Regions from separate parts of the Paenibacillus sp. RU5M genome, predicted to be linked through region 2. Evidence: riboswitches for the same ligand, from Rfam matches in the RefSeq annotation. Region 2 holds a riboswitch; each other region holds the start of a gene.
What was found. A riboswitch is a leader RNA that binds a small molecule or an ion and turns the genes downstream of it on or off. The one in region 2 is predicted to bind thiamine pyrophosphate.
Positions count from the first base shown of each region.

Region 1: it holds a riboswitch for thiamine pyrophosphate, as region 2 does, so the genes downstream of both, tenA (thiaminase II) here and CRO25_RS10765 (ABC transporter ATP-binding protein) in region 2, are expected to answer to the same signal.
Region 3: it holds a riboswitch for thiamine pyrophosphate, as region 2 does, so the genes downstream of both, CRO25_RS17465 (ABC transporter substrate-binding protein) here and CRO25_RS10765 (ABC transporter ATP-binding protein) in region 2, are expected to answer to the same signal.
Region 4: it holds a riboswitch for thiamine pyrophosphate, as region 2 does, so the genes downstream of both, CRO25_RS03290 (thiamine phosphate synthase) here and CRO25_RS10765 (ABC transporter ATP-binding protein) in region 2, are expected to answer to the same signal.

Region 1 is NZ_OBQM01000002.1:32,132-34,335, reverse strand. It holds gene CRO25_RS06030 (FAD-binding oxidoreductase) at 1-368, shown strand, start outside; gene CRO25_RS06025 (hypothetical protein) at 377-667, shown strand; TPP riboswitch at 714-812, shown strand; gene tenA (thiaminase II) at 934-1,605, shown strand; gene CRO25_RS06015 (GNAT family N-acetyltransferase) at 1,649-2,182, shown strand.
Region 2 is NZ_OBQM01000003.1:7,697-9,900, reverse strand. It holds gene hisC (histidinol-phosphate transaminase) at 1-397, shown strand, start outside; TPP riboswitch at 504-606, shown strand; gene CRO25_RS10765 (ABC transporter ATP-binding protein) at 781-1,548, shown strand; gene CRO25_RS10760 (ABC transporter permease) at 1,535-2,204, shown strand, end outside.
Region 3 is NZ_OBQM01000005.1:305,511-307,714, forward strand. It holds gene CRO25_RS17455 (VOC family protein) at 1-135, shown strand, start outside; gene CRO25_RS17460 (NAD(P)-dependent oxidoreductase) at 152-907, shown strand; TPP riboswitch at 1,053-1,165, shown strand; gene CRO25_RS17465 (ABC transporter substrate-binding protein) at 1,387-2,204, shown strand, end outside.
Region 4 is NZ_OBQM01000001.1:686,739-688,942, reverse strand. It holds gene thiO (glycine oxidase ThiO) at 1-656, opposite strand, end outside; gene CRO25_RS03290 (thiamine phosphate synthase) at 662-1,279, opposite strand; TPP riboswitch at 1,571-1,680, opposite strand; gene CRO25_RS03285 (ABC-F family ATP-binding cassette domain-containing protein) at 1,814-2,204, opposite strand, start outside.

The sequences.
Region 1 (2,204 bases), on a different contig from region 2:
CCTTTGATCAACAGAAGATTGTGATCGGGGCGACTCACGAAAATGATATTGAAGGCTATGATATAAGAGTAACCGCAGGCGGAATGCAGGAAATTTTGAATAAAGGATTGGAACTGGCTCCAGGTTTAGCCGATAGCACGTTTCAGGAAGTAAGAGTAGGTTTCCGTCCGTTTACACCAGGTTTTCTTCCGGTAATGGGTGCTGTTCCTGGTTGGAATGGCTTAATCACAGCCAACGGGCTTGGAGCGTCTGGTCTCACGATGGGGCCTTTTATTGGAAGTCAACTGGCCAAATTGGCTCTGGGTATGAAATTGGATATCGATATTCAGCCATATGACCTTGGAAAAGCAATGGATCATCAGAAATGAGGTGAACGATGACGTATTCACAGCGCTTAACTCACGGTAACTCATCAGACATTATTTATCTGGAGCACCAGATTGGCATCACCGAGGAGGAATTAGCAAAAGCCGAGGAAGAGCGGAGGGGTTACGAATCGGATTTAAACAAGTTAAAGACGTCTCCGGCGTATCATTCAAATTCAGCGACGAACGTCTCTAATGAGCAAAAATGGGTAGATGAGTTAAACAAATTGCAAAGTATGATTAAGGATATCCGCACCCGACTTAAGAAGTTGCAAGAAGATTTAGGGGAACTTGAAGATTAATAGGAATGGATTGACATTTGGAAAAACACATGTTGTAATAAGCCTGAGCTATTTGCAGGGGGACTGTTCGCAGTTGAGAAGGTTAAAACCTGACCCTTTGAACCTGTTAGTTAATACTGACGTAGGGAGCAAATGACATGTACTCATGTTATTTTGCCCTTGCCGAAAATAGGACAAGGGCTTTTTGGTCTGCATTTTGGATGACAGAACGCGATAGCTGGATGTGAAGCGGGGACATTATAATTTTAATACAAGGAGAAATGATCATGTCATTTTCAAGAACGTTAAAAGATAAGTCCAGAAACGTATGGGAAGATGGATACAACCATCCTTTTTTACATGAAATGGGGAAAGGCACACTGGATCAGGAAGCGTTTAAGTTTTATCTTCTTCAGGACTATACATATCTGATTGAATATGCGAAGATTTTTGCCATGGGTGCGGTCAAGGCGACAGATGAAAAAATGATGACGAACTTTACGGTTATTCAACACGCTATTCTGTACGAAGAAATGGATTTGCATCGAAATTATATGAATGAATTTGGGATTACGCTGGATGAAAATCATACTGTCAAACCCTCTCTTTATAACAAGGCCTATACGTCGAATATGATGAGTGTTGCACAAACAGGTGGGGTTGCCGAAATCATCGCCGTCATTTTCCCTTGTGCGTGGACGTATTACGACTATGCCACAAGATTAAAAGAACAATATCGAGATTCATTAGAGGGCAATTTCTATCAGACTTGGATCGAAAATTATGCAAGTGATGAATTCCGCGACTCATTCAAATGGTTCTATGATACACTGGATGCATTATGCGAACATAAAACCGAGCAGGAACTGGAGGCCATTGAAGACATATTCAGAAGAAGTGTTGAATTTGAATATCTATTCTGGGATATGGCTTATAAACGGCAACTCTCGTACTTCTGATGAATGCAATCTACTACAACCAGAGATAAGGATGAACATACAGATGGACAATCGTGGAGAACGCATCTATTTACGATTTTTGAACGTGGAAGACGCTGCTGGGCTACTGGATTTGCAGTTCCGTAACCGGGCTATTTTCGAAGAAATATCGGCAAGCGAACGATCGGATACATTCTATACATTGGAGGGCCAAGTAGCCCTTCTCGAAGGTTGGAACAAGGCGAGGGAAGAGGGGAAACGGTACTCTTTCGGGATCTTTCTGAACCATACGCATGAGCTTATTGGGGAGATCTCTCTGTTCGAGCTTGAACTGGATTCCACCACCAAATGGATTGTTGGTTATGTGCTCGATCAGGTGCAGAATGGCAAGGGATATATGAGTGAAGCCCTTCAGCTAGCACTGGATTTTGCTATGAATGAAGCGGGTATAAAACGAGTGGAGGCAGGTGCGCTGCCTGACAATGCCGGATCGATTCGAGTGCTTCGCAAGGCGGGCTTTCAGGAGACGGACCGGCAGAATATTAAAATCAAGGGGATTTGGAAGGAACATATGATGTTTGCAGTGGATTTGCAATAGGTTATTAGATATCGTAACGTGA
Region 2 (2,204 bases):
ATATGGCATCGGGAATGAAAGCATTATTGAAGGCATTAACCGGGTCAAGCTGCCCATCAGTCTGACAGCCACATCCCAAGCCGCTGCTTTGGCCAGCCTGGATGATCATGAATTTGTTTCTCACTGCCTGCACTACAATCGTCAAGGAAGGGAAACGTTAATGCAGTCCTTTGATCAGTGGAACTTACCCTACATCCCTTCCGAAACAAATTTCATCATGGTTGATCTGTTGCAGGATAGTGGCCCGATTACCAAAGAATTGTTGAACAGAGGCATCTCTGTCCGCGGCGGTGCCGAATTCAGTATGCCTACCTGGCTTCGGATTACGATTGGTACACCGGAGCAGATTGCCCGTCTGATCGGGGAGCTTGATTCACTGTTACATTCAAACGATTAGATCCTAGTTACTTTCCTAACTCACATTACGCACACTTCTTTTAAGCCGCCCTCTTTACATTCCACTTGCATGTGATATATGCTGAACACACAACTGCATATCTTGAACATTGCACTAGGGGAGCCTTGCGGCTGAGACGAATCGAACGATTCGGACCCTTTGAACCTGATCTGGATCATACCAGCGGAGGGAAGTGGAGCGGCCTCTCAGTAAGCGGATTTTTTCATGTTGATGATGAAATTTAATGTGAATTGAACTTACAGACCCACTCATTTCTCCGGAAATGGGTGGGTCTTTTTCGCGTTCTGCGAGCAGATCAGAAGGTGTAATTAAAGATCCCGCGGTTTGAAGTTGAATTATGAATACAAGGGGGACGGAACGAGATGGATAACGATATAACCATTCACAACATGAGCTACGCTTTCCCGGGAAAAAGGGATTCCCCCGTGCTCTCCAATGTGTCGATGACTGTAGCCAAAGGAGAATTCGTTTCGCTCATCGGTTCCAGCGGCTCCGGTAAAAGTACCCTCTTCAAGCTGCTGGCAGGCTTGCTTGAGCCAACACACGGAACCATTGACATTCCTTGGGTTCAAGAAGGAAAGCGACTGGGGCAGGTGGCCTACATGCCACAAAAGGACCTCCTGTTATCCTGGAGAACCGTCATGGGGAATTGCATGCTTCCCTCTGAACTGGCTGCAGGTCGGCAGGATAAGATAAGGATTCGAGCAGATATCCTGGCTGGCCTCGACAGATTTGGCTTATCCGGCCACGCGCATGCTTACCCGGACGAGCTTTCAGGTGGCATGCGCCAGCGTGTCGCGCTGCTTCGTACTTTGCTGACAGGTGGCCAACTTATGCTTCTGGATGAACCATTCGGCGCACTCGATGCCCTGACCAAACGGGATATGCATCGCTGGCTGCTGGAGCTATGGGAAGGCCTGGGCAAAACCGTGTTGTTCATCACACATGACATTGAAGAAGCCCTGCTGCTCAGTGATCGGATTATCCTGTTAACTCCGGTGGGCCAAGGTCAACAGCTGCAGGATCTGTCGGTACCTTTGCCACGTCCAAGACATTCGGACATGATCTACGAACCGGCTCTCGTTCAGATGAGACGACAACTGGAGGAACAATTGCATGCAAGACGGTAACTTGAGAGATAGCATGAAGCATAGCATAAGAGGTTGGCTTGCCCGTTATGGTCTGTTTCTTTTGCTCATGATCTTGCTGCTTGTCATCTGGGAGTGGATTGTGCGTATGGGGTGGGTGCCTTCCTTCATCATTCCAGCCCCGACGGCGATTGCCATTTCGCTGTATGAACATCGCCGCCTCTTGTTGGCTACACATCTGCCCGCTACCTTGATGGAAGTTGTCGTTGGTTTTGGCTTGTCCATTGGTGCCGGAATTGCACTTGCAACGGGTATGTATATGAATCGGTCGATTGAAAAAGCGTTATATCCCTTCATCGTGATCAGTCAGACGATCCCGCTGATTGCCTTGTCCCCCGTCTTCATCCTATGGTTTGGCTACACCTTGTGGAGTAAAGTCGCGGTGGTGTTCCTGATCGCATTTTTCCCGATTGTAGTAAGCACCTACGATGGCCTGCGCCAGGGTGATCCGGAGCAGCGTGAACTGCTGCTGACGATGGGGGCCAGCAAGTGGGATATTTTTCGCAAACTCCAGATTCCACTTGCCCTTCCCTCCTTCTTTTCGGGACTGAAAATGTCTGTGGTGTATTGTGTGGTCGGTGCAACGATCGGTGAATGGCTCGGTGGAAGCAAGGGTCTCGGTTACTTCAGCCGCAGAA
Region 3 (2,204 bases), on a different contig from region 2:
GAGTCTGAGTACAACCGCATTAAGGCAACTGAGGCCGAGTTTATTGATGGAGAGATGATTACACTGCCTAACGGTTACCGTTATTTCTTCATCTATGGACCCGAGAAGGAATGGATTGAGTTCTTCCAGCGCTAAGAATTGGAGCTGATTTATGAACATTTTAATTACCGGCGCAGCCGGAAAAATTGGACGTGACTTGTCCCAACACTTGTCAGAAGCATTTCACCTGCGACTAACGGATTTGAATATCGACAGACTGCATACGTATCAAGGGACAAGCCATGAGATCATGACACTTGATGTGACAGATCCCGAAGCCTGTCAGCACGCTTGCGAAGGCATGGATGTGGTTGTACATCTGGCGGGAGATCCTTCCCCGCATGCCGGATTCTATGAATCGTTGTTGGACATCAATATCAAGGGCACGTTTAATGTATTCCGTGCAGCTAAAGACCAGGGTGTACGAAGAGTCATTCTGGCAAGCAGTGCACAGACGATTGAGGGGTATCCCATTGATGCTCAAGTCTATCCGGATATGCCGACACGCCCACGGAATTTGTACGGGGTTAGCAAATGTTTTGGTGAATCGCTCGCTTCCTATTTTGCATATACCGAAGGTTTACAAAGTGTAGCAATACGTATAGGTGCATATGATGATTTCCAACCGGATGGACCCGCGCTGGAGGCAAGGGATATGAGCGCGTATATTAGTCCGGCTGACTTGTGTGATTTGATGTTCAAAGCAATTACAACTACAGATCTGGAGCCCTTCACCATACTGCATGGGATCTCGAATAATCGGTTTAAACGATTGAATCTGGAAACCACTCAGAAACAGGTAGGCTATGACCCGAAATCCGATGCTTTTGCACTCAGTCAGATTTCCTTATATGATTCGCCACGATAATTGTTGAAAATCACACATCTAGAGAGGTCGTTATACGCATGTATAATGGCCTCTTTGATTCATTCATACGTGCCCCTATCCAGTTCCTGACTGGACATGCGTGGGCCTCTGGCCTATAATTACACCTAGTAATGCCCGTAACTTCATAGTTTCCCAGGGGAGTCGGAATAGGCCGGCTGAGAGTGTATCCCACCAAGATACTGACCCTTAGACCTGATCTGGATCATGCCAGCGTAGGAATCGGAGTATATCGAATTGGCCCAGCCTCTTTGCTGAGTGCCACATCTCTAACGCCTGCACGCGTCCCGGATTAACGGGGCGCTTTTTTAATGTTCTTTTATATAGCCAGAGAGCTAAAAAAAGTGACGTCATCCGGATCATAGCTGGTATAAATCTGTCGATTTATGCAAGAAGCTTGGATATGAAGCCAAGGAGTACCCCGCGCCACTGGCCGGACAACATGAAGGAGAGAAATGAAGATGAGATGGCGTAAAATGATGGGCCTAATGCTCTCGTGCGTACTACTCGTGGCTGTGGCCGCATGTGGCGGCAAAGAAGCTGCACCTTCAGGAGAAAATGGCAGCAGCAACACCGAAAACAGCAATGAAGGTGCCAACGCAGCCCTCAAGGACATTAAAGTGGTGCTGGACTGGACACCAAATACGAATCATACCGGCCTGTATGCGGCCGTAGATCAAGGTTTTTACAAAGCCGAAGGCTTAAATGTCGAGATTGTACAGCCAGGTGCCGGAGGCGCGGATACGATGGTGGCTTCGAACGAAGTGCCTTTTGGCGTAAGTTATCAGGAGAGTGTAACCCAGGCCCGCACACAGGGCGTACCGCTCGTGTCCATCGCTGCAGTCATTCAGCATAACACGTCCGGATTTGCCGCTCCGGTGGATCGGAACATCAAATCTCCCAAAGATTTTGAAGGTAAAACCTATGGTGGCTGGGGCTCCCCGGTGGAAGAAGCTGTGATGCAATCCATTATGGAAGGCGAAGGCGCCGATGTATCCAAAGTAAAAAATATTAGCATGGGCGATGCAGACTTCTTTACCGCTGTGAAACGCGATATCGACTTTGCCTGGATTTTCTACGCATGGACGGGTATCGAAGCCGAACTGCGCGGCGAACCGATCGACATGTTATATGTGAAAGATTATTCCGAAGCACTGGACTACTACACACCTGTACTCGTTACCAATGAAAAGACGATCCAGAACGATCCCGAGCTGGTTAAAGCGTTCTTGAAAGCGACTTCCGAAGGATATCAATACGCGATTGAACATCCCGAAGA
Region 4 (2,204 bases), on a different contig from region 2:
TGCACTCCATTCACATCAGTATGCAAACGGACATCCTGTACACCTTCCATCACCCTTGCACCCATGGCTTGAGCCGATCTGACATAAGCCTGCGTTAAGTTGACAGGAAGAACCTCGCTCTCGGAAGGTCTGTGAAATGCTCCATACGTATCCCTGTTTAACCATGAAGCTTCCTGTTGGACAGAAATACGATCCCACCAAATATGTTCTGTAGATAAGGTAGACGATCTACGATCATTCTTGTAACTGCTGACCTCACTGTATGAACGAAAAGGAGTAATAAATCCATGCTGTTGCAGCCCCATTTCCACTCCGCTAAGCGAACTGATCCGTTCCTTCTGCTCATGAAGCAAAGCTCTGCTCTGCCTTGCAAGCTTTGCCATTACAGCATGAGTGAATTCCTCACTATCAGCAGCAAGCATGCCTGCGGCTGCACAGGAAGTTCCCCCAGCGATCCGCGCCCGCTCAACCAGAAGAACGTCATGGCCTCGAGTAGCGAGTTCACATGCGATGGCACATCCGATAACTCCTCCACCTACAATAATGGTTTCTGCATGAAGCTTGCCTCCAACTTCCGCTCCAACTTTACTTCCCGAAACTATTCCTGGATGATAGCCTGAACGATTCCTGCTTCGACTTCTTGCTTCCTCTCTCAAGATCTTCATCTCCTTGGTCCGGCGTACTTGTCTGAATCCGTGATCGCCTGTCGCAATGAAGCGGCAGCTACTTCCGGCTTATCGGTCGTCCAAATCGTTGAAATTACAGCGGCTCCTCTAGCACCAGCAGTTCGAATGGCAGCAATATTCTCATGACTAATCCCGCCAATCGCGATCACGGGAATCGAAACATTAGAGCATACCTCAGCTAACGCACTTAGCCCTCTGGGTTCGCAATTCGGTTTACTATTTGAAGCATAGACATGCCCATAAAAGAGATAATCCGCTCCCTGTTCTTCTGCAACTTTTGCTTCTTCCAGAGAATGAACCGATATGCCTACGCGCAGCCGATCGACTCTCCTCAACTCATCCTTATCATAGCTGCGAGTAACTGCTTGACCCCAATGCACACCACCAATTGAAGCATATTGATCCAGCTGATCTGAGCCATTCATAATGATTCGGTCAGATGGAACACCTTGTGTTTTTAGACCTTGCGCCCAATACATCTGTTCTTCAAGGGTCAGCTTTTTTTCCCGAATGTGGATATAATCGACCCACCGCCATATACCCTTAGCAATATTCAGAAAAGAGCCCAAGTCTCCTGTACCTGGTGAAACCACATGCAGTTCGAATGATCTTGTTATTACATGTTCGTGGAAGATTACCGTCCTATTCGCCCTCCTCTTGCATGATTTAAGCTGATATACAACAACAAAAAAGCCACTCCCGTAGGGGAGTGGCCACGAATTTAAAATTCATGGATCAACTGAATGACTGTCGCATGCAATTACTCTATACATAACGCACAACAACTATAGAAACCATCCATAGTCGCAACGCTGTATACATAGAACTGCATGATTCATCTTGCAGGCAATATCGCAAAGTCAACGATAAAGCTCTTTGTCATTAGCTGAAACGCGCCACTTCCCTACGCTGGTATGATCCAGATCAGGTACAAAGGGTCCGGAATCGCATTCTTCCATCTCAGCCGCATCGTGCGGCCCCCCTAGTGTTCATATGAAGCTGTAGCCTATGTTACCATAGACACCTTTTTTTGTCACCGTACATTTCCATGAATTACGTTGTTCACCATTGCTGAAGTCATGTAGTTAACGAAGTTGCTGTTTCTGGTGCAAAGAATTTCGTAGAAACTATTGTTTGTCGGACCAAGCTTCAACATCCCACGTTTTGGTTACCCAACCTTCATAAAATTCAGGTTCATGGGATACGAGCAGCACGGTACCCTTGAATTCCTGCAGGGCACGTTTCAGCTCTGCTTTAGCGGTTACATCCAAATGGTTTGTAGGCTCATCGAACAAAATCCAGTTACTTTCACGCATCAGAAGCTTACATAAACGAACCTTGGCTTGTTCACCACCACTAAGCGCGTTAAGCGGGCGGGTGATATGCTCATTTTTTAATCCACAACGTGCGAGATGGCCCCGGACTTCATTCTGTGTCAGATGAGAAAACTCATTCCACACATCTTCGATCGGGGTAATATTACCTGCACGTACTTCCTGTTCGAAATAGGCTGTTTCC